DNA from 4 places in the Enterobacter quasiroggenkampii genome. Region 3 is predicted to be linked to each of the others. Evidence: predicted binding sites of a transcription regulator. Region 3 holds the regulator's gene; each other region holds the start of a gene.
The links. The regulator LexA, encoded in region 3, represses DNA repair genes until DNA is damaged. The targets are predictions, from matches to a motif close to TNCTGTATGTACATACAGNA.
Positions count from the first base shown of each region.

Region 1: mutH (DNA mismatch repair endonuclease MutH) is a predicted target of LexA. The motif match lies at 1,976-1,995, and genes of this name have one in related genera.
Region 2: V1572_RS22120 (DinI-like family protein) is a predicted target of LexA. The motif match lies at 726-745, and genes of this name have one in related genera.
Region 4: dinB (DNA polymerase IV) is a predicted target of LexA. The motif match lies at 4,105-4,124, and genes of this name have one in related genera.

Region 1 is NZ_CP143745.1:4,389,393-4,395,601, reverse strand. It holds gene V1572_RS20915 (NADP(H)-dependent aldo-keto reductase) at 1-575, opposite strand, end outside; gene V1572_RS20910 (YgdI/YgdR family lipoprotein) at 707-925, opposite strand; gene mutH (DNA mismatch repair endonuclease MutH) at 1,054-1,746, opposite strand; gene rppH (RNA pyrophosphohydrolase) at 2,430-2,960, shown strand; gene ptsP (phosphoenolpyruvate--protein phosphotransferase) at 2,973-5,219, shown strand; gene lgt (prolipoprotein diacylglyceryl transferase) at 5,424-6,209, shown strand, end outside.
Region 2 is NZ_CP143745.1:4,644,452-4,648,192, forward strand. It holds gene V1572_RS22115 (tail protein X) at 1-88, opposite strand, end outside; gene V1572_RS22120 (DinI-like family protein) at 267-707, opposite strand; gene V1572_RS22125 (replication endonuclease) at 817-3,006, opposite strand; gene V1572_RS22130 (TraR/DksA family transcriptional regulator) at 3,008-3,229, opposite strand; gene V1572_RS22135 (DUF2732 family protein) at 3,229-3,456, opposite strand; gene V1572_RS22140 (DUF5347 domain-containing protein) at 3,525-3,741, opposite strand, start outside.
Region 3 is NZ_CP143745.1:911,321-917,529, forward strand. It holds gene plsB (glycerol-3-phosphate 1-O-acyltransferase PlsB) at 1-763, opposite strand, end outside; gene V1572_RS04330 (diacylglycerol kinase) at 918-1,286, shown strand; gene lexA (transcriptional repressor LexA) at 1,395-2,003, shown strand; gene dinF (MATE family efflux transporter DinF) at 2,067-3,404, shown strand; gene V1572_RS04345 (CsbD family protein) at 3,525-3,734, shown strand; gene zur (zinc uptake transcriptional repressor Zur) at 3,782-4,294, opposite strand; gene V1572_RS04355 (cupin domain-containing protein) at 4,410-4,898, shown strand; gene V1572_RS04360 (conjugal transfer protein TraF) at 5,071-6,209, shown strand, end outside.
Region 4 is NZ_CP143745.1:1,517,100-1,523,308, reverse strand. It holds gene frsA (esterase FrsA) at 1-671, opposite strand, end outside; gene gpt (xanthine phosphoribosyltransferase) at 776-1,234, opposite strand; gene pepD (cytosol nonspecific dipeptidase) at 1,495-2,952, shown strand; gene dinB (DNA polymerase IV) at 3,029-4,087, opposite strand; gene nqrM ((Na+)-NQR maturation NqrM) at 4,196-4,399, opposite strand; gene nqrF (NADH:ubiquinone reductase (Na(+)-transporting) subunit F) at 4,399-5,622, opposite strand; gene nqrE (NADH:ubiquinone reductase (Na(+)-transporting) subunit E) at 5,633-6,209, opposite strand, start outside.

The DNA.
Region 1 (6,209 bases), 1.2 Mb from region 3:
AGGTGCAGATAGCGCATGACCCCAAAGGCCGTTTCGTTAGACACGCCAATGTAGCGGATTTTTCCCGCACGCTGGCATTCGGTCAGCGCTTCCAGCGTTTCCAGCAGCGTCACCGCGGGGGCGCTCTCATTCCAGCTGTACCCGAGCTTGCCAAAGCAGTTGGTTGGCCGCTGCGGCCAGTGTACCTGGTACAGGTCGAGATAGTCGGTTTGCAGGCGCTTGAGGCTGGCGTCCAGCGCGGCGCGGATATTTTTGCGATCGAGGATCTGGTTCGGGCGGATCCCGGTATCGTTGTTGCGCGCGGGGCCGCTGACTTTGGAGGCAATCACCAGCTTTTCACGGTTGCCGCGTTTTGCCAGCCAGTTACCGACGTAGGTTTCGGTCAGTCCCTGCGTCTCAGGACGTGGCGGAACAGGGTACATCTCTGCGACATCAATCAGGTTAATGCCCTGGCTGACGGCATAATCGAGTTGTGCATGGGCATCGGCTTCGCTGTTTTGTTCACCAAATGTCATCGTGCCCAACCCCAGTTGGCTAATTTCCAGAGCGCTGTGGGGGATACGGTGATAATGCATAGCCGGCTTCCTCAGTAGACATATAAACCGCGTCAGGGCGTACCCGACAAAGGAATATAAACATGGCAGAGGGGAAGCAAAAGGGGAAGAAAAAAATCAAAAAGGCCAGCAAGCGACTGACCTCTCTCTGATTATCGCTCGATAATTTGCGATACTTCGTCGCGATTGATCTGCATTTTATTGCCTTCCTGGTCGCGGTAGCTGACCAGACCAGTATCATCGTCGACTTCGGGTTTACCGTCGGTCAGGATCATTCGACCATCTTTTGTCGCCATGACGTAATCGCTACTACAGCCCGATACGGCAAACGCTAAACCGACTGCTGACACTAATACTGCCCATTTTTTCATCGTTATCGTCCTCATCTGGCTTGTATCAAATCATAATCTAGTATTAACCCGATATGGCGAGTTGAGGAAGCGGTAAAATCTTAAAAAGCAGTCGATTATGTTTGAGAGCTCTCAAAATAAGTAAAAAACTATGTTTTCAACAGGAAATGACGTGCGAGTAGTGCGCCGGTGAAATTCTTTTTGAGATAAAAACCGCGCGGCAACGTCAGTATCGGCTCACCCTGCGCGCCGATTGCCTCGGTAAGGGCTTTACTGTTGGCTGCTTTTGGGCGCAGCTGTAATACCTCTCCGTGTCGGGCGGTGATGCGCTCAACCTGCCCAAGAACAATCATGTCCATCAGCTCTTCCCAGTCCAGACGCAGCTGATGCTCCTCATCCTCGTCCGGGCTCCAGAGCAGCGGCGCGCCAACGCGACGGTCGGCCAGGGGAATCTGACGTTCACCCTCAACCGGTACCCACAATACGCGCTTCAGCTTGTGACGAACGTGGCTGGTTTCCCACGTTACGCCGGTATTGCCGGTTAATGGCGCAACGCAGACAAAGGTGGTCTCAAGCGGCTTGCCCTGGCGGTCTACAGGAATGGTTTTTAGCTCCACGCCAAGGGCTGCAAAATCTTGCTCAGGTTTGCTCCCTGCGCTGGCACCCAGCCACAGCTCCAGCAGCATGCCGATCCAGCCTTTATCCCGTTTCAGATCCTTCGGGATCGGCAGCCCGGCCATTGCTGCCAGCTCGCCAAGCGAAAAACCGGCCAGACGCTGTGCCTGCAGTAGCAACTGGCTCTCACTGGACGGTGGTGAGCCCAAGGGTGTAAGCGGATGCATGACGGTAACCTTTTGATTAAAAAATAAACGAAGAAATTGTCCCCTGTGGATAGAGTTTAACTTTTTCTGTACCAATATGACATCTCTATGATTTATAGGTTTTTTTATCGGTCTGAAATCGTTTCGCCTGGGTGGAAAAAGCGGTTGTTCAAATCTGGTCACTGACAATGAACAGGATCTTACACCATGTTATCCACAGAAAAATGGGATAACTGGGCATAACCCTGACTACTGTTTCCATTTACAGCCTTGACGTGCGATGAAAATCGAATTTTCACACAAATTGTGACTAACTTATTGGCACAATCTGTGGATAAAACCGACGCTGTTCGATCTTTCATCAGCACGACGAACCCTGGTGTGACGATCGTCACGCTATTCAGTTTTTTGTTTACGTAAATGCATCTAACTCTATGAATATAATCATGTTAATGAATGCGAGCAAAAGAGGGTGTGCGGCGGTCGTTGAGGTTGTTCATCGGTAATCAGACACTTCTTCACAACTATATCCACAGAAAAGGTGAATAAAATTCCCTTCACTGTCGCTCATCTGTTTATAACTCAGCACTTATTTGTGAGTTATTCAATTGTTATTAGGTTGCAGGCCTGTAAGAGAGTGGTTTACCGCCTCCCTGTAGTGTGAAACAATCATTCATATATAAGGTTTAGTTTGGGGTAGTCCGGTGATTGATGACGATGGCTACCGCCCGAACGTAGGAATAGTAATTTGTAATCGTCAGGGCCAGGTGATGTGGGCCCGTCGATATGGTCAACACTCCTGGCAGTTCCCGCAAGGCGGGATCAATCCGGGAGAGTCCCCAGAACAAGCGATGTACCGGGAGCTTTTTGAAGAGGTCGGTTTGAGCCGAAAAGATGTTCGCATCCTGGCTTCGACCCGCAACTGGTTGCGTTACAAGTTACCGAAACGTTTGGTGCGTTGGGACACAAAGCCGGTTTGTATCGGCCAGAAACAGAAGTGGTTTCTGTTGCAGTTGGTGGGCAACGATTCAGACATCAATATGCAAACCAGCAGTACGCCGGAGTTTGATGGCTGGCGCTGGGTGAGCTATTGGTATCCTGTTCGTCAGGTCGTGTCATTTAAGCGCGATGTTTACCGTAGGGTGATGAAAGAGTTTGCAAGTGTGGTGATGCAGCTTCAGGAGATCCCGCCTAAGCCGCAGAGCGCACCTGCCTGGCGACGTAAAAGAGGTTAAGCTACGCAAATCATGCTCACCCGCTTGCGAGAAATAGTCGAGAAGGTGGCCAGCGCGCCGCGTCTGAACGAGGCGTTGAATATTCTGGTCACCGACATCTGTCTTGCGATGGAGACCGAGGTCTGTTCGGTGTATCTGGCCGACCACGATCGGCGCTGCTATTACCTGATGGCGACCCGTGGTTTGAAAAAACCACGTGGACGCACCGTTACGCTCGCATTTGATGAAGGTATCGTGGGTCTGGTTGGGCGACTGGCTGAACCCATTAACCTTGCTGACGCGCAAAAACACCCCAGCTTTAAATACATCCCCTCCGTAAAAGAAGAGCGCTTCCGCGCTTTCCTTGGCGTGCCGATTATCCAGCGTCGCCAGTTGCTCGGCGTGCTGGTTGTCCAGCAGCGTGAGCTACGTCAGTACGACGAAAGCGAGGAGTCTTTCCTCGTCACGCTGGCCACGCAGATGGCGGCGATCCTCTCTCAGTCTCAGCTTGCCGCGCTCTTTGGTCAGTATCGCCATACGCGCATTCGTGCCCTTCCGGCATCGCCAGGTGTAGCGATTGCTGAAGGCTGGATGGACGCCACGCTGCCGTTAATGGAGCAGGTTTACGAAGCCTCAACGCTTGATGAAGCGCTTGAGCGCGAGCGTCTCACCGCCGCGCTGGAAGAGGCAGCGAATGAATTTCGTCGTTACAGCAAGCGTTTTGCCGCAGGCGCGCAAAAAGAGACGGCGGCCATCTTCGACCTCTATTCGCACCTGCTCTCCGATGCGCGCCTGCGCCGTGAGCTTTTTGCGGAAGTGGATAAAGGCTCGGTCGCAGAGTGGGCGGTTAAGAAGGTCATCGAAAAATTTGCCGACCAGTTTGCGGCACTGACCGACGGTTACCTGAAAGAGCGGGCAGGGGATCTGCGCGCTCTGGGGCAGCGCCTGCTGTTCCATCTTGATGACACCATTCAGGGCCCGAATGCCTGGCCAAAACGGTTTGTTCTGGTCGCCGACGAACTCTCGGCAACGACGCTGGCTGAACTGCCGCAGGACAGGCTGGCCGGTGTGGTGGTGCGCGATGGTGCCGCCAACTCACACGCCGCTATTATGGTGCGCGCGCTGGGCATCCCTACCGTTATGGGGGCGGACATTCAGCCGTCGGTGCTGCACCGACGTACGCTGGTGGTCGACGGCTATCGCGGTGAGCTGCTGGTCGATCCTGAGCCGGTTCTGCTCCAGGAATACCAGCGTCTTATCAGCGAAGAGAATGAATTAAGCAAGCTGGCGGAAGATGACGTTAACCTGCCCGCCCAGCTTAAGAGCGGTGAGCGGATCAAAGTCATGCTCAATGCCGGTTTAAGCCCCGAGCACGAAGAGAAGTTGGGCAGCCGCATCGACGGCATTGGCCTGTACCGAACAGAAATCCCGTTCATGCTGCAGAGCGGTTTCCCCTCTGAAGAGGAGCAGGTGGCGCAGTATCAGGGTATGCTGCAGATGTTTAACGACAAACCTGTCACCCTGCGAACCCTGGACGTCGGGGCGGATAAACAGCTCCCCTATATGCCGATCAGCGAAGAAAACCCGTGCCTGGGCTGGCGTGGGATCCGCATTACGCTCGATCAGCCGGAGATCTTCCTGATCCAGGTGCGCGCGATGCTGCGCGCCAACGCGGCGACGGGCAATCTCAGCATCTTACTGCCGATGGTCACCAGCATTGATGAGATCGACGAGTCCCGGCGGCTGATCGAACGTGCTGGCCGTGAAGTGGAAGAGATGATCGGCTATGCGATCCCGAAACCGCGGATTGGGGTCATGCTTGAAGTGCCCTCCATGGTCTTTATGCTGCCGCAGCTGGCAAACCGCGTTGATTTTATCTCTGTCGGCACCAATGACCTGACGCAATATATTCTGGCCGTCGACCGTAACAATACCCGCGTCGCCAGTATCTACGATAGCCTGCATCCGGCGATTATTCGCGCCTTAGCGATGATTGCCCGAGAAGCGGAGCAGTACGGCATTGATTTACGCCTGTGCGGTGAAATGGCCGGGGATTCCATGTGCGTTGCGATCCTGATTGGTCTGGGATACCGCCATCTGTCGATGAACGGTCGCGCTGTTGCTCGCGTGAAATACCTGTTGCGGCATATCGACATCGATGATGCCCGCGAGCTGGCAGAACGCAGCCTTGAGGCGCAGCTGGCAGCGGAGGTCCGTCATCAGGTCGCGGCGTTTATGGAACGACGCGGTATGGGCGGTCTGATCCGCGGCGGCCGCTAAAGCCTTTCTCCCTCTCCCACAGGGAGAGGGGCGAGGTGAGGGCACCAGCGTACATAAAACCCTATACACATCTTTTACATCTCTGGCGCATCCTCCGCGCCCGCCTTGTGCTATGATTCGCAACTTTGGAGCCTCTGCTTACGGCAGAATCGCATTTCTACCGCTGTCCACTTTCAGCGGAATAACAACATCTTGTGGTGACAGATGAACAGTGGTTATCTGCATTTTCCGGAGTTTGATCCGGTCATTTTCTCAGTAGGACCTGTTTCGCTTCACTGGTACGGTCTGATGTACCTGGTGGGCTTCATTTTTGCCATGTGGCTCGCGGGTCGTCGCGCCAGCCGTCCTGGCAGCGGCTGGACTAAAAACGAAGTTGAAAACCTGCTGTATGCGGGCTTCCTCGGCGTGTTCCTCGGTGGCCGTATTGGGTACGTATTGTTCTATAACTTCCCGGTATTCCTGAACGATCCGCTCTATCTGTTCCGCGTCTGGGACGGCGGCATGTCCTTCCACGGCGGCCTGATTGGGGTGATCCTGGTGATGGTGATTTTTGCCAAACGCACCAAACGCAACTTCTTCCAGGTGTCCGATTTTATCGCGCCGCTGATCCCGTTTGGTCTCGGGGCGGGCCGTCTGGGCAACTTCATCAACGGTGAGCTGTGGGGCCGCGTCGACCCGAGCGTTTCCTTTACCATGCTGTTCCCGGGCTCGCGCGCGGAAGACATGGCGCTGCTGCCGTCGCATCCTGAGTGGCAGTCCATTTTCGATACCTACGGCGTGCTGCCGCGCCATATGTCTCAGCTGTACGAGCTGGCGCTGGAAGGCGTGGTGCTGTTTATCATCCTCAACCTGTTTATCCGCAAACCGCGCCCGATGGGGGCTGTCTCCGGCCTGTTCCTGATTGGCTACGGTGCATTCCGCATCATCGTCGAATTCTTCCGCCAGCCGGACGCACAGTTTACCGGCGAGTGGGTACAGTACATCAGCATG
Region 2 (3,741 bases), 1.0 Mb from region 3:
GAACGGCTTCTACGACGCCAGCCGTGCGCCCATAATAGCGGGCGCAAACGGCATCAAGCGTGTCCCCCTGCATTGCATAGATCTTCATCAGACGCTCCCAACATCCGGTTACCAGGTACTGTAGAGTTTCCCGGGCTGGCGGCCTTTTCGCTATCGCTGACGGATGGACAATCGCGGACACAACAGACCGTCCACAAGCAGCGAAGCGTGGGTCAACGAAAGCGCAAAATCAGAATGAGGGCGTGCATTCGGGTAATGATGCTGGGCTAGCGCCAGCTCTCGTCTTCCCAGACTTCCCGGAGAATATTATCCAGCATCTCGCGATCGGCTTCTCCTTCGAGCCCCTGGAGCTCTACTCCCGTCATCGATCCTATTTTCACGGTCACCCGCGATGACGGGAACAGGGATCTTATTCGGCGGGTCAGTTCGTTCTGGAAGGCCTCGACGACGCCATGGCCAATCTGCTGGTCTTTATCAAGCGTAATGTTCACCCGAACGTTACCCTCTTTTTTGATGCGTTCCGGAACAGGCGATGCTGAGAAAACAACGGTAAACGCGTTGTTTTTGATTAAATTTCCCCGCGCAATCTCAGCAATCAAATTCAGGGCAATCTCACGATCTCTTTCCTGACATGTTCCTTCTGTCGTCAGTCGAGCAATCATCTCGACGCGTTCAATCATGACCTGCTCGTTCAACTCTCTGTCCACACAACCTCCACCACGAGATACTGTATAAACATACAGTATCACGTATTCATAAAAAGAGTGAAGCGAAAAATCAGAACTCTTCACGGTATGTGCATGATATCGATGGAGATTAGCGTGCTCTCAGAGCGAACAGATCCGATAAATGCCCAATACGTTCAAGGATTTTCCGCGCCTTATGCTGATAAGAACGCGCTGCCGGAAAGAGCGATCCGTCAGCTGCGCCTCTGCACCATTTGTCATTAAAGCGGCTTACGCCACCCGCCATAAGATGCAGGGCCTCTGCGCGGCTGATGGCGATTCCGGTGGCGAGCCGAACTTCATCAATCACCTTCTCCGGGACCCCGTTCTGCGGATCCCGCTCGAAGACAAAGGGCGCCGCTGCGCCGGGCCGGATGCGCTTAATACGCTCGGTTAATGCCCGTCTCGCACGCCGGTTGAGGGGTTGAGAGAGATCGCTCAGCGTACAGTTATTGACAGAACTCCGAGAAGGCGCAGATACATCCTCAGGCTCCTGGGCCCGCTTCGGCACAATTTTCCACTGCGTGAGCCGGGTTAAAACCGGGCTGCCCGCGCCGACGGCGGAATCGTACACGCCGCGGATGCGGACCGTTTCTTCGCCGTACTGGTTAAACCCGGTACCCGGCTCATACAGCGTGCGCACCTGTAAATCATCGCGACGCACAAACGGGCCGCCCTGTGCAGTGACGTAACCCGCCCAGTCACCGGCGTCGGCAGCTTCATGGACGGCAGCAAACTCGACGCTCAGACCACGCGCGGTCTCTGCGTCTGCCAGTCGGCGCAGCTCGCGGTAGACCGTTACCGGCGCGCCGCCGATGAACTGAAACTGGCGAATGTGCCAGCGCCCTGCCCAGGCCGATACGGCGGACGCCGTCTCCTTCAGCAGGCCGCCGCTTTCGTTATCGGTCTCGCCATCGAGCGCATAGCCGTCGATATTCTTTGAGATGTATTTGGCGATATAGCCGGTAGCGCTGCCTTTCTGCGGATCGATCGCGTCCGCGTGAAAGCGAGCCTGTCTGGCGCTTTCGCTCTGCAGCTCAGCGGCATCCTCCTCCCGGGCGTAGTCCCCTATAATCCGGCGAACGCATTCGACGTCTTCCGGCCGCATAAACATCAGCATGTGCCAGTGGGGCGTACCGTCGTGATGGGGTTCCGCGACGCGGATACCAAAGATACGGCGACCTTCCCGGTGCAGCTTTGCGCGGATGCGCGCCCACACCCGGGTGAGGTAGCCTTGCGTATCCGCCGGGCTGGCCCCGTTCCACTTCGCGTTGGGGTAGCCCGATTTCACGGTGGCGTGATACTGCGCGGGGGCGGTTAAGGTATAGAATTCGCCCACATAGCCCAGCGCCTGGCAGATATTTTCAAACCCGCGAATGCGGGTCATGAGCTCACAGCGACGTATCGCCGGGTTGGCCACCGAGCTATCGTATTTTTCAATCAGGCTAATGCGGTTGCCCTCTTCATCTTCCAGCTCCATGCCCTTGAGAAATTCACGGGTGCGGCGCTTCTGCTCGCGCCACTCGGTCACGCAGCGTTTGCTCGCGTACGCCATTCTCTTTTTGCTGACGTTGCCGAGGGCAATCTGCAAATGCTCGCGCCAGGCAGCCGCGATCCGACGTAAACGCCCGCGCCACCACGCCTCGGAAAACATCCGCATCACCGCAGCGGCAACATCGTCTTTGTTGAAAAATGTCTTCGACACCCGCTCCCAGTGCGGAGGCGACACGTTGAACTGTCGGGCGATCAGTCCGGCGCGCTGATACCAGACGTACAGCGTCTGGTATTCACCCATCTCAGCATCGTTAATATTCGCCAGCTCGCCGCGAATAAAGCTGGCAATATCGCCGGCCAGCAGGTCGATATCCGCGCGGGACATATCCGGCAGACGGTTATAGCGGGCAACCAGTTCAACCATTCGCGAGGCAAGGTACTGCAGAAGCTGGGTATCGAAATGGCCTTTAAACACGGCTCGGTAGACTGCGTCATGCAAACCTGCGCAGGCATAGCGTTCAGAGACCCGCCGCAGGCGGGGCAATATCCTGTTGCAGAAGCGGATAAAAAAGGCATTGGCCTGGGGATTGCCCCGATGCAGTTCGAGGGCGTCAACGGCGCGCCAGACCTCAAAACGCACGCAGTCAGGCTGCTGTGAGAGGGCCATTCTTGCCTGCAGCAGCGTCGCGAAGAAGCGATCGCGACGCTGCTGCTGGGCATGGGTAAGATAAGGGCTGGCAATGGCCGACCGCGGTGCATTCCACGGATAAGCGAATGACGTAGCCAACTCACCCTCCCCGGACGTGTTTATTTTTCATCTCCGCGATCTCCTGACAGGTGACGCACAGGGCCACGCCGGGCACCGCCATACGGCGCGCCTGCGGTATTGGAGCCTCACACTCCTCGCAGAAGAAACGCGAAGGCGATGCGGGTCGTCTGCGGGCGCTATTAATGTGGCGCTCTCTGTCTTCCTGCTCGCGCGCCTGGGCAAGATCGATAAAATCGGCCATCAGTGCAGCTCCTGGGATTCACGCTCGTAGCGGGCCGCCTCGTGGCACAGCAGTTCGGCAACGTCTTCTCCGCTCATGCCGGTTTTGTAGATCTGGCTTGCCAGCGCCTCCAGACGCAGGGAGACCGCAAGGGCGCGCGCGCATCGTTCCTCTGTTTTTGCCTCCATCAGCAGGCGTTGCAGTTCTTCACTTCCGATCGGATAAGGGCGGTTTTCACTGTGTCGCATTACGCGTTCTCCTTAAATTCAGGCAACAGGGTGCCCGGCGGGTTTACGCCATTCGTTTTTGGGTTGGGTTACAACGGCATGGTCAGCCGTTCAGGAAATAAACTCACAACAGCACGAAAATGATTCATCGCGGTAATTAGCGCTCTTTTCTCCTCTGTGGTCAGCTCGCTGATATCGCACTCATGACGGGCGACGGGTAATCTCGCCAGGAAAAAGAGAGCGGCCAGCGCCCTGCTGTTCTCCTCAAAAAAGGGATCGCGCTTATCGCGCATGTCAGCCATAAAC
Region 3 (6,209 bases):
TCTCTTCCATCAGCGCAATGGCGTTCTGCTGGGCTTTCTCATGCGAAATTTTCTTGCTGCGCGCTTCATCTTCAACGGCGCGGGCAATCGCTTTGGAGGCCAACAGCTTGTTGAACAGATCCTGACGAGCCGGGAGGCGTGGTCCTACGGCAGCCAGGCGCTGACGGGCGAAGTGCATACGCGCCACGCGCGCCAGTTTTTGCGCGATGATCTTGTCGGTGCCGTGCTCGTCCGCCATGCGACGCAGCGAAACGGAAGGGGAGAAACGCACAAAGCTGTCGCGTCCCAGCCAGGAGACCGCGAAGAACTTCTGGATGCCGTTAAGCATGCGCAGCGGCGGATTCTCTTCGCCTTTTTCACGGCCCGGACGACGACCAAACATCACCGATACCGGCACCATCTGCACATCCAGATCGGGATTGCTGCGGTGCAGGTCGAGATAGTCATGGAACAGCTTGATGGACTCTTCTTTTGGCGTGTAATAGGTAAACACGCGCGGTCCACCGTGAATGAACACGTAGCGCGGCAGCAGCGTACCGTCAACTTCCAGCGGTTCAAGCGGGTCAGGTAAGTCATGCGCCAGACATTGGGCGCGAAGCGTCAGTAAGTCAGCCTTCGAGTTATAAGGCAAAACGTACATAATGGGGCGTGACGTATCGAGCCCCAATTCCAGCGCGGGTTCTGCTGGGATAGACTTGCTTTTTACCAGGATGCTTAATGGTAAATTAAGTAATTTGTAGTAAATTCGTGGCCAGCCGGACATAAACGATGTAAAGCCTCTGGTTAATAATGCAATTGCGGCGCAAGGATAACAGAAAGCGCGCAAAATTTCTGTTGTTACCCGTCATACTTCAGGCTGTAGCGAAACGCGCTACGGCTCCTGTTACTGACGCTCTTTTTTAAAAAAGGTTCTTTTAATGGCCAATAATACCACTGGGTTAACACGTATCATCAAAGCCGCCGGCTATTCATGGAAAGGTTTCCGTGCCGCATGGGTCAACGAAGCCGCCTTTCGCCAGGAGGGCGTCGCCGCTATCATCGCGGTGATCGTCGCCTGTTTCCTTGATGTTGATGCGATTACCCGCGTACTGCTTATCGGTTCCGTTCTTCTGGTGATGATAGTGGAAATTCTTAATAGCGCTATTGAGGCCGTTGTGGATCGCATTGGTTCCGATTTCCATGAGCTTTCTGGCCGTGCAAAAGACATGGGCTCTGCTGCCGTGTTGCTGGCGATTATCACTGCCGTTATCACCTGGGTCACGCTGCTTTGGTCACATTTCCGATGAGCCTCGAGGAATAATTAAGTCCCTGGTTTTTTGTGCAGTTTTTGGTTCCAAAATCGCCTTTGACTGTATATACTCACAGCATAACTGTATATACACCCAGGGGGCGGAATGAAAGCGTTAACGACCAGGCAGCAAGAGGTGTTTGATCTCATCCGGGATCATATCGGCCAGACGGGTATGCCACCCACGCGTGCGGAAATCGCGCAGCGTCTGGGTTTCCGTTCTCCAAATGCTGCCGAAGAACACCTGAAAGCGCTGGCGCGTAAGGGCGTGATTGAGATTGTCTCGGGCGCGTCACGGGGTATCCGCCTGCTGGTGGAAGAAGAGACGGGCATTCCGCTGATAGGGCGTGTTGCTGCCGGTGAGCCTTTACTGGCTCAGCAGCATATTGAAGGTCACTACCAGGTCGATCCTGGCATGTTCAAACCGAGCGCTGACTTCCTGCTGCGCGTCAGCGGCATGTCGATGAAAGACATCGGTATTCTTGATGGCGATCTGCTTGCGGTGCATAAAACACAGGATGTGCGAAACGGCCAGGTGGTGGTGGCGCGCATTGATGACGAAGTGACCGTTAAGCGTCTGAAAAAACAGGGTAACAGCGTACAGTTGCTGCCTGAAAACAGCGAGTTTTCACCCATTGTGGTCGATCTCCGCGAACAGAACTTCTCTATCGAAGGACTGGCGGTCGGGGTGATTCGCAACGGTGAATGGCTGTAACCTCTTCCTCACAGGCTATGGCACCGCTGTAGCCTGATTCATTCCCCACTCCCGGTATCTTTCATGTCACTGCTGACGGCATCCGATAAGGCATTGTGGCGTCTTGCTCTGCCGATGATTTTCTCCAATATTACCGTGCCCTTGCTGGGACTGGTCGATACTGCCGTTATAGGCCATCTTGATTCACCGGTTTATCTTGGCGGCGTGGCGATTGGCGCGACGGCAACCAGCTTCCTGTTTATGCTGCTGCTCTTTTTGCGCATGAGCACTACCGGTCTTACCGCACAGGCTTATGGCGCGAAAGATCCGCTGCGTCTGGCGCGCGCGCTGGTGCAGCCGCTGATCCTCGCGCTTGGCGCGGGTGCGTTCATCGTTTTATTGCGGGCACCCCTGATCGATCTTGCGCTTCATATTGTTGGCGGCAGCGAGGCGGTATTAGAGCAGGCGCGACGTTTCCTTGAAATCCGCTGGCTCAGCGCGCCCGCATCGCTGGCTAACCTGGTTCTGCTGGGGTGGCTACTGGGCGTGCAGTACGCCCGTGCGCCCGTGATTTTGCTGGTGGTGGGTAACCTGCTCAATATCGTTTTGGATGTCTGGCTGGTCATGGGTCTGCATATGAACGTGCGGGGTGCGGCGCTGGCGACGGCGATTGCCGAATACGGGACCTTTATCATTGGCTTGTGGATGGTCTGGCGGGTACTGGCCATGCGCGGGATCTCCCTGGCGCTGCTCAAAACCGCATGGCGCGGCAATATCCGTAAGCTGCTGGCCCTCAACCGTGACATCATGCTGCGCTCGCTTCTTCTCCAGCTTTGCTTCGGGGCACTGACGGTTTTCGGGGCTCGACTGGGGCCAGACATCGTCGCGGTCAACGCAGTATTGATGACGTTGCTGACATTTACCGCCTACGCGCTGGACGGTTTTGCCTATGCGGTTGAAGCGCATTCCGGGCAGGCGTACGGGGCGCGCGAAAGCGGGCAGCTACGGGATGTCTGGCGGGCAGCCTGCCGTCAGTCGGGACTGGTGGCGCTGGCATTTGGCCTGGTTTACGCCTGCTTTGGTGAGCAGATCGTTGCATTGCTTACCTCTCTCCCTGCGCTACGCGAGCTGGCGAGCCACTATCTCATCTGGCAAGTCGTTTTACCGGTGGTTGGCGTCTGGTGTTATCTGCTGGACGGCATGTTTATTGGTGCGACGCGCGGGGCCGAAATGCGTAACAGCATGGCCGTCGCGGCGGCCGGGTTTGGCCTGACGCTGCTGACGCTCCCCTGGCTGGGGAATCATGGTTTGTGGCTGGCCCTGGCCGTCTTCCTCTCACTGCGCGGGTTGTCGCTGGCGTTTATCTGGCATCGACACTGGCAAAACAATACCTGGTTTCCCCCACGCTCCGATATATCGTGACGGTTAAAGATTCCGAATATGAAATTAACCACGGAATCCTTAACTACAATAATTATCACGTCCAGCAGAAAAGAACGTAACGGACGTTACGACCCGACGCTTAACGAAGAGGACACGATGATGAATAAAGACGAAATCGGCGGCAACTGGAAGCAGTTCAAAGGTAAAGCGAAAGAACAGTGGGGTAAGCTGACGGATGACGACATGACCGTCATCGAAGGTAAACGCGATCAGCTAGTCGGTAAAATTCAGGAACGTTACGGCTACGCAAAAGACCAGGCGGAAAAAGAAGTGGGCGACTGGGAAAAACGCAACGACTACCGCTGGTAACGCTGAATAACCCACAGGGCGGCTCTAAGCCGCCTTTTCTTTTGCCGTTAACGCGGCTTTTTCTTCACCAGAATAGAGTGGTCGTGCTGACACGCGTCCTGATGACGACAGGCTTCCACCTCCACGCACGCGGAACAGAGCCCGTGCGCCTCAATCACGTTATGACGCAGGGCAAAACCCATTTTCGCTGCCAGCGTATGCATAATATCTTCCACGCCTTCCGCAGCCTCTTCTTTCACCACGCCGCAGCGGTCACAGATAAACATCGCCGATGTGTGGGTGGGCTGATCGAACAGATGGCACAGCACATAGCTGTTAGTGGATTCCACCTTGTGCACAAAACCTTGTTCAAGCAGGAAATCCAGTGCGCGATAGACCGTTGGCGGCTTTGCCTGCGGCTCGCTTTCGCGCAGCAGATCCAGCAGATCGTAGGCGCTGATGGCACCCTGCTGCAGGCTCATCAGGCGTAAGACTTCAAGGCGCTGCGGAGTCAGGCGCACATTGCGTTGCGCACACAGCTTTTCGGCCTGCGCTAACAGCTCTTTTGTGGACTTATCCATGTAGCACCCCGGATGTTATAGGACGGAAAACCCCCACTTTATCATGTTCTGCTAAAAACACCGAGATCCGCCAGTCTGTGCTATACCTGACCCATCGCAAACCGGGAGATGCATAATGAAAAGACCTGACTGTATTCGGCACTGGCGCGACGTGGAAGGCGCGGATGACTCGACCTACCCCGACAGCGATGAGCTGTTCTCTATCGGCGCACCGCTGGCTCGCAGGCTTGGACTCGGGCGTATTGGCATCCATCATGAGCGCCTGCCGCCGGGGCGCAGAACGTCCTATCCGCATGCGGAGAGCGACGAAGAAGAGTTTATTTACGTGCTCGAAGGTTACCCTGAAGCCTGGATTAACGGCTACTTGTGGAAGCTGGAGCCTGGCGACAGTGTAGGTTTTCCCGCCGGAACCGGCATCTGTCATACCTTTATCAACAACACGGACGACGAGGTTCGGTTACTGGTCGTTGGCGAGGCCAACAAGAAGCACAACCGCATCTACTATCCGCTCAACCCTGAGTATGCCGCCACGCGGGAAGATCGCTGGGTAGACCATCCCCCACAGTTTTTTGGGCCGCATGATGGAAAACCTGGGAAAAAATAATTTCCTCTTCTATAAATATTGAGGGCCGTCACAAAATATAACAGGCCGTAAGGGAGTTTTACTTAGGGAAAGAAATAGCGGGTCTTTTACTACTTATTCACAGCAATAGTTCGTTCCTGTTTGGGTGATAACAGACAGGGGTTATTTCATAACAGACTATAACGGGCATACTGTGAAAAAAAATTTTAAATTTTCGGTGGTTAGCATTGCTGTCTCCTTGTTTATGGCAAATCAGGCGGGAGCAGCCAATACCTGGACAGAATCACGCAGCGACGCCATGGGTGGCACCGGCGTGGCGTCGGGAAGCTATGGCAGTGGGGCGTTAATCAACCCGGCGCTGCTGGCAAAGGCAAAACCGGACGATGATGTGACGGTCATCTTGCCAGCCGTTGGGGTGCAGGTGACGGATGAAGACAATCTTCAGGACGAGATTGATAACATCAATGACAAAATCAATCACTACAAGGATGTGGTTGATAATCTCACGCCACGAGAAATTATCACCAATCCGTTAGGTTCCATTAATCAATTCCAGGGCGCGGCCAAAGATCTGGCCGATGAGCTGGACTATCTCAAAGGCAAAACCGCACGCGCAACGGCTGGTGCAGGGCTTGCGGTGAGTATCCCTAACGATGTCCTTTCCGTCGCCTTCATGGCGAAAGGTTATGCACATGGCCGGGTGAGCTCGTCTATCGATCAGCAAGACATTGATTATCTGCGTGGTATTCAACGAAGTAATGTGGTGGCGGCCGGTGTTGCGCTGGATGCTGCGCTGAACGGTACGGATCAGATCACTAAGAACCTCAACTCAACGGCGTCCGGCCGGGCGGCGATTGTCTCCGACTACGGTGTTGCCGTTGCCCGTCAGTTTGATCTCGGCGGCGTCCCGGTTTCCGTGGGCGTAACACCAAAACTGCAAAAAACCTGGGTCTATAACTACACCACGTCAATCTACGATTACGACAGTAACAAGTGGAACGACAGCCGCTACCGTACTGACGATACGGGCTTCAACGTGGATGCCGGTATTGCGGCCGATTTCGGCGAAAACTGGACCGTTGGCGTAAGCGGACAAAACCTGATGTCGCGTGATATCGACACCAAAGATATCCGTATCCGCAATGGCCGTACGGGAGAAGTGGTGAGCTATAAAGACACCTACCAGATCCGTCCGCTGGTGACCGCCGGTGCCGCCTGGCACAACGATCTGGTGACGCTGACCGCCGATGGCGATCTGACGGAAACCAAAGGCTTCAAGAGTGAAGATACGTCGCAGTACGTGGGTGTCGGTGCCGAGGTGACACCGCTGAG
Region 4 (6,209 bases), 610 kb from region 3:
GCGATCCCTTTTGGTGCGAAGTAACGCTCATACAGGCTGTAATAATCGATCTGCAACGAATCCAGCCCCCCGCACATGAGGACGGTCGGGAACGGACCTTCACCTTCAGGCATATGCAGGAACCCGGTAATGGATGACCCACCCGGAATGGTAAACTCGAGTTCGCGCATCTGGCCCGGCAGGCGTTGTGCCGCCTCTTCGTAAGCGCGATTCGCCAGCGCCTGTGCCTGCTCAGCCAGCTCATCACCTTTCAGATGTGGATACGCGGCAATGGCGTAGAGATTGGCCGCATGCAGCCAGTGCTTGCCGCTGCGCGTGGCATCCTCTTCCTGGGTCGCTTTTTGCTGCCAGAGCATCGCCTGTTTAGACCACTCGTAGATCCAGTTTCCCCCCCGGTACCCCACCACCGTATCATAGAGTTCGCTGTCGGTACGCTCGGCTTCACTCATCACGATACGCGCCTGCACATCAAGGATTTCACGAGGATCGATACCGCGCCAGACCCACATCAGGCGGTTAATCATACGATACCAGTGGGGCACGTTTTTACCGTCTAACGCGGACTGGACGGCAGGCTGGGTCCCCGGATTAAAGCGACGCACCAGCGTCGACGTTTCAGGGTGTTTGAAACGGGGTTTGAAAAGTGTCTCGGTGAGATTCGCCTGCGTCATTGCGTTGCCTCCATGAATACGTCATATGAAGACTATTGTAACGCGTGGCAGGCCAAAAAGAACAACGCCCGGCATAGCCGGGCGTGTAAAGTTACGTACTGGTATTAACGGCCTGAAATCGGCGGTACGAAGACCACGCCCATATCCCATGGCTGTTCAATCCAGGTATCCTGCGGGATATCAATCACGTAATCGTCAACCAGCGGGCGACCAGCAGGTTTCGCGAAGATAGTGACGAAATGGGCTTTCGGATACATTTCACGGATAGCCACCGCAGTACCACCGGTATCCACCAGGTCATCAATAACGATGAAACCTTCACCGTCGCCTTCCGCGCGTTTCAGCACTTTCAGCTCACGCTGGTTATCATGGTCATAGCTGGAGATGCAGACGGTATCGACATGACGAATACCCAGCTCACGTGCCAGCAGCGCCCCCGGTACCAGACCGCCACGGCTGACGGCAATAATGCCTTTCCACTGTTCGGAAGGCATCAGACGCGCAGCCAGTTTGCGTGCGTGAATCTGCAACATGTCCCAGGTGACGACGTATTTTTCGCTCATGTGAAGTGTCCCAGCCTGTTTTTATACGGCTTAAAAAGTGTTCGAGGGGGAAATAGGTTGCGCGAGATTATAGAGATCTGACGCACTAAAAACCAGTGTTTAGCGCCCTCAGCCTGAGTTTTTACATGCTTTATGCTACCAGCCAGCAGAGAAAGTGGTATTCTCAGATTCATCTCGCAAGCCTGACTTGTGGTAACTATTAACCTGCTAACCCTGTGACCTGCAACCCTGTTTGCAGCGCCTCGACAAGGAGACTTATCGTGTCTGAACTGTCTCAACTATCTCCGCAGCCGCTGTGGGATATTTTTGCCAAAATCTGCTCCATTCCACACCCTTCCTACCATGAAGAACAGCTTGCCGAACATATTATGGGCTGGGCGAAGGAAAAAGGTCTGCATGCGGAACGTGACCAGGTTGGCAACATTCTGATCCGCAAACCCGCCACCGCAGGCATGGAAAACCGTAAACCGGTTGTGCTGCAGGCGCACCTGGACATGGTGCCACAGAAGAACAACGACACCGTTCACGACTTCACCAAAGACCCGATTCAGCCGTACATCGACGGCGACTGGGTGAAAGCGCGCGGCACCACCCTGGGCGCGGATAACGGCATCGGTATGGCCTCTGCGCTGGCCGTGCTGGCTGACGACAGCGTTGAGCACGGTCCACTGGAAGTGCTGCTGACCATGACCGAAGAAGCGGGCATGGACGGGGCGTTCGGTCTGCAGGCGAACTGGCTGCAGGCGGATATCCTGATCAACACCGACTCCGAAGAAGAAGGCGAGATCTACATGGGCTGCGCGGGCGGAATTGATTTCATCTCTACCCTGCCGCTGTCACGCGAAGCGATTCCTGCCGGTTTCCAGACCTTCAAGCTGACGCTGAAAGGTCTGAAAGGCGGCCACTCCGGCGGTGATATTCATCTGGGTCTGGGCAACGCCAACAAGCTGCTGGCACGCTTCCTGGCAGGCCATGCGGCCGAGTTGGATCTGCGTCTGGTAGACTTCAACGGCGGTACCCTGCGCAACGCGATCCCACGCGAAGCCTTCGCCACCGTGGCAGTGCCAGCGGCAAAAGCCGACGAGCTGAAAAAACTCTCCACCGTGTACCTGGATATCCTGAAAAACGAACTGTCGGCGAAAGAGAAGAACCTGACCGTGGTGCTGGAATCCGTCTCCACGGATAAAACCGCGCTGACCGCGAAGTCTCGTGACACCTTCGTTCAGCTGCTGAACGCGACGCCAAACGGCGTGATCCGCAACTCTGACGTGGCGAAAGGCGTGGTGGAAACCTCACTTAACGTGGGCGTAGTAACCATGAGCGACGACAGCGCGGAGATCATCTGCCTGATCCGCTCCCTTATCGACAGTGGTAAAGAGTATGTGGTGAGCATGCTGGAATCTCTGGGCACGCTGGCGGGAGCAAAAACCTCAGCCAAAGGCAGCTACCCGGGCTGGCAGCCGGATGCAAGCTCTCCGGTGATGGCGCTGGTGCGTGAAACCTATCAGCGTCTGTTCAACAGCACGCCGAACATTCAGGTGATCCACGCGGGTCTGGAATGCGGTCTGTTCAAGAAACCGTACCCGGACATGGACATGGTATCTATCGGGCCAACCATTACCGGTCCGCACTCGCCGGATGAGCAGGTTCATATCGAAAGCGTCGGTCACTACTGGACGCTGCTGACTGAACTGCTGAAAGCGATCCCTGCTAAGTAACATCTTCATCCCAACCCTCTTCCTGTGGAATAGGGTGAAAAACCCAGGCCCGGTAAGCGTAGCGCACCGGGCTTTTTTACAATCCCAATACCAGCTGTCGCTCTAACTGCGGATCCAGCAGCGTGACGTGCAATCCCACCAGCCTCACCCCTCGCCCACCTCGTCGCTCTTCCCATGCCTTTTTTGCCGTCGCGATAAGATCGTCTTTATTCAAACGCGGCCAGACATGTTCCTGCGTGGTCTGCTGGAAATCGTTGAATTTGAGCTTGATGCCCTGACGGGCGATGAGCAGGTCCGGTTTTACCTTGCTTAAGCGTCGCTCCAGCTCCGGGTAGAGTTGTTCCGTGATAATAGATTCGCACTCGGACCAGTCATGAATATCTTCAATGAGGGTACGCTCAACGCCGACGGATTTCCGCAGCCGTTCGCTGTTCACATCGCGATCGTCAATCCCCTGGCTGCGCTCCCACAGCACGCGGCCAAACTTCCCGAAGCGCTTAAGCAGCATCGCGAGATCGCTTCGCTGTACGTCTTCGCAGGTGCGTAACCCCATGCTTTCCAGCTTTGCGGCGGAGACTTTACCGACGCCGGGAATTTTGCCGAGCGGCAGCGTTTTTAAAAATGCAGGCACCTCTTCCGGCGTAATGACGTACTGGCCGTTGGGCTTATTTAAATCCGAAGCGATTTTGGCAAGGAATTTAACGGGCGCCACACCCGCCGATGCCGTCAGATTCAGCTCGTTGAAAATCGTCTGGCGGATCTCCTGCGCCATCAGGGTGGCGGAGCCGTGGCAGTGCACGCTGTCGGTCACATCCAGATAGGCTTCGTCCAGCGACAGCGGCTCTATCAGAGAGGTATAGCGGGAGAAGATTTCCCGAATATGAAGGGAAGCCTCTTTATAGGCGTCGAACCGCCCGGGCAGAAGCGTGAGATGAGGGCAAAGCTTTAAGGCCATCGCCGTCGGCATGGCGCTTCGCACGCCAAATTTGCGCGCGGGATAGTTGGCGGTGCTGATGACACCACGCTGAACGCGGCTGCCGCCAATGGCGATGGGAATATCCCGCAGCGCCGGGTTGTCTCGCATCTCCACTGCGGCAAAAAAGCAGTCCATATCAACATGGATTATTTTGCGCATAGTAAGCCCTCACTCATCACTGGATAAGTATACAGTAAATAAATGAGGATTGAGAAGCAGATGTAAGAATGCCGGGTGGCGGCGTTGCCTTACCCGGCCTACAAAAACTTAAATAATGCGCTGCTGCTCGCGCGCCATGCGTTTTTTGCGGGCGTCGCACGGTTCCGGGCAGTCGCAGACCTTCTCCATACCAATGGAGGAAATACCGCCGCAGCTGCCCTGAATGCTTTTCCGCTTAACGATCCAGCCTAACGACATGCCGAAGATGACAAGCACAAAAACCACAAAGGTTGCCAGAAACGTCAGCATCATCAGCCTCCAAAGTCATCAAGCATGATGTTCTCATCTTCGACGCCGAGATCTTTCAGCATCTTAATCACGGCGGCGTTCATCATCGGCGGACCACACATATAGAACTCGCAGTCCTCGGGCGCCGGGTGCTGTTTGAGGTAGTTTTCATACAGCACGTTGTGGATGAACCCCGTATAGCCCGTCCAGTTATCTTCCGGCTGCGGATCGGAAAGCGCCACGTGGAAGGTAAAGTTCGGGTTTTCACGTGCCAGCTGTTCAAACTCATCGTCGTAGAACATTTCGCGCAGCGAGCGAGCCCCGTACCAGAAGCTGATTTTACGCTTGCTGCCGAGGCGCTTGAGCTGGTCAAAAATGTGCGAGCGCATCGGGGCCATACCGGCACCGCCGCCGATAAAGACCATCTCCGCGTCGGTATCTTTCGCGAAGAACTCCCCGAACGGACCGGAGATAGTTACCTTATCTCCCGGCTTCAGAGACCAGATGTATGACGACATCACGCCCGGCGGCGCATACGGCACATTCGGTGGCGGCGTGGCGATACGCACGTTGAGCATGATAATGCCCTTCTCCTCCGGGTAGTTGGCCATCGAGTAGGCGCGCAGCGTCGGCTCTTTTACCTCTGATACAAAGCGGAAGAGATTGAATTTGTCCCAGTCGGCACGGTACGCCTGCGGAACGTCGAAGTCCGCATATGCCACGGTATGCTCAGGACACTCAATCTGAATGTATCCGCCGGCGCGGAACGGGACATCTTCCCCTTCCGGTACGCGCAGCTTCAGCTCTTTGATAAAGGTGGCTTTGTTATCATTAGAGATAACTTCACATTCCCATTTTTTGACGCCGAAAATCTCTTCCGGCAGTTCAATCTTCATGTTCTGACGCACCGCGACCTGGCAGGCCAGACGGCAGCCCTCTTTTGCCTCACGCTTCGTGATATGCGCCAGCTCGGTGGGCAGAATATCGCCACCGCCCTCTTTTACCGTCACGCGGCACTGCCCGCAGGAGCCGCCGCCGCCGCAGGCTGAGGAGACAAAAATACCGTTACCGGAGAGCGTATTGAGCAGTTTATCTCCCGCAGGCGTGCGGATCTGATTCTGCGGATCGTCGTTAATATCAATCACCACGTCGCCGGAATTCACCAGCTTCGCCCGCGCCGCCAGAATGAGTCCTGACAGCACCAGTACGATCAGCGTGAACATCACCACGCCAAGAATAATTTCCATCTGTTAGCCCTTATAGCTGCACACCGGAGAAGGACATAAAGCCCAGCGCCATCAGCCCGGTGGTGATAAAGGTGATCCCTAAGCCACGCAGGCCAGCAGGCACGTTGGCATATTTCATTTTCTCGCGGATCCCCGCCATGGTGACAATCGCCAGCATCCAGCCGATACCGGAGCCGAAACCGTACACCACGGATTCACTGAAGTTGTAATCACGCTGAACCATAAACGAGACGCCGCCGAAGATGGCGCAGTTCACCGCGATCAGCGGGAGGAAGATCCCCAGCGCGTTGTAGAGTGAAGGGAAGTACTTATCGAGGATCATCTCCAGGATTTGCACCAGCGCCGCGATCACCCCGATAAAGGTAATGAAGTTCAGGAAGCTGAGATCAACCCCTTCCACCAGCGCGCCATCCCGCAGCACGAAGTTGTACACCAGATTGTTAATCGGAACCGAAAGCCCCAACACAACGGTGACCGCCACGCCCAGGCCAAATGCCGTGGAGACCTTTTTAGACACAGCAAGGAACGTACACATGCCGAGGAAAAACGCGAGCGCCATGTTTTCAACAAACACCGCGCGCACAAAC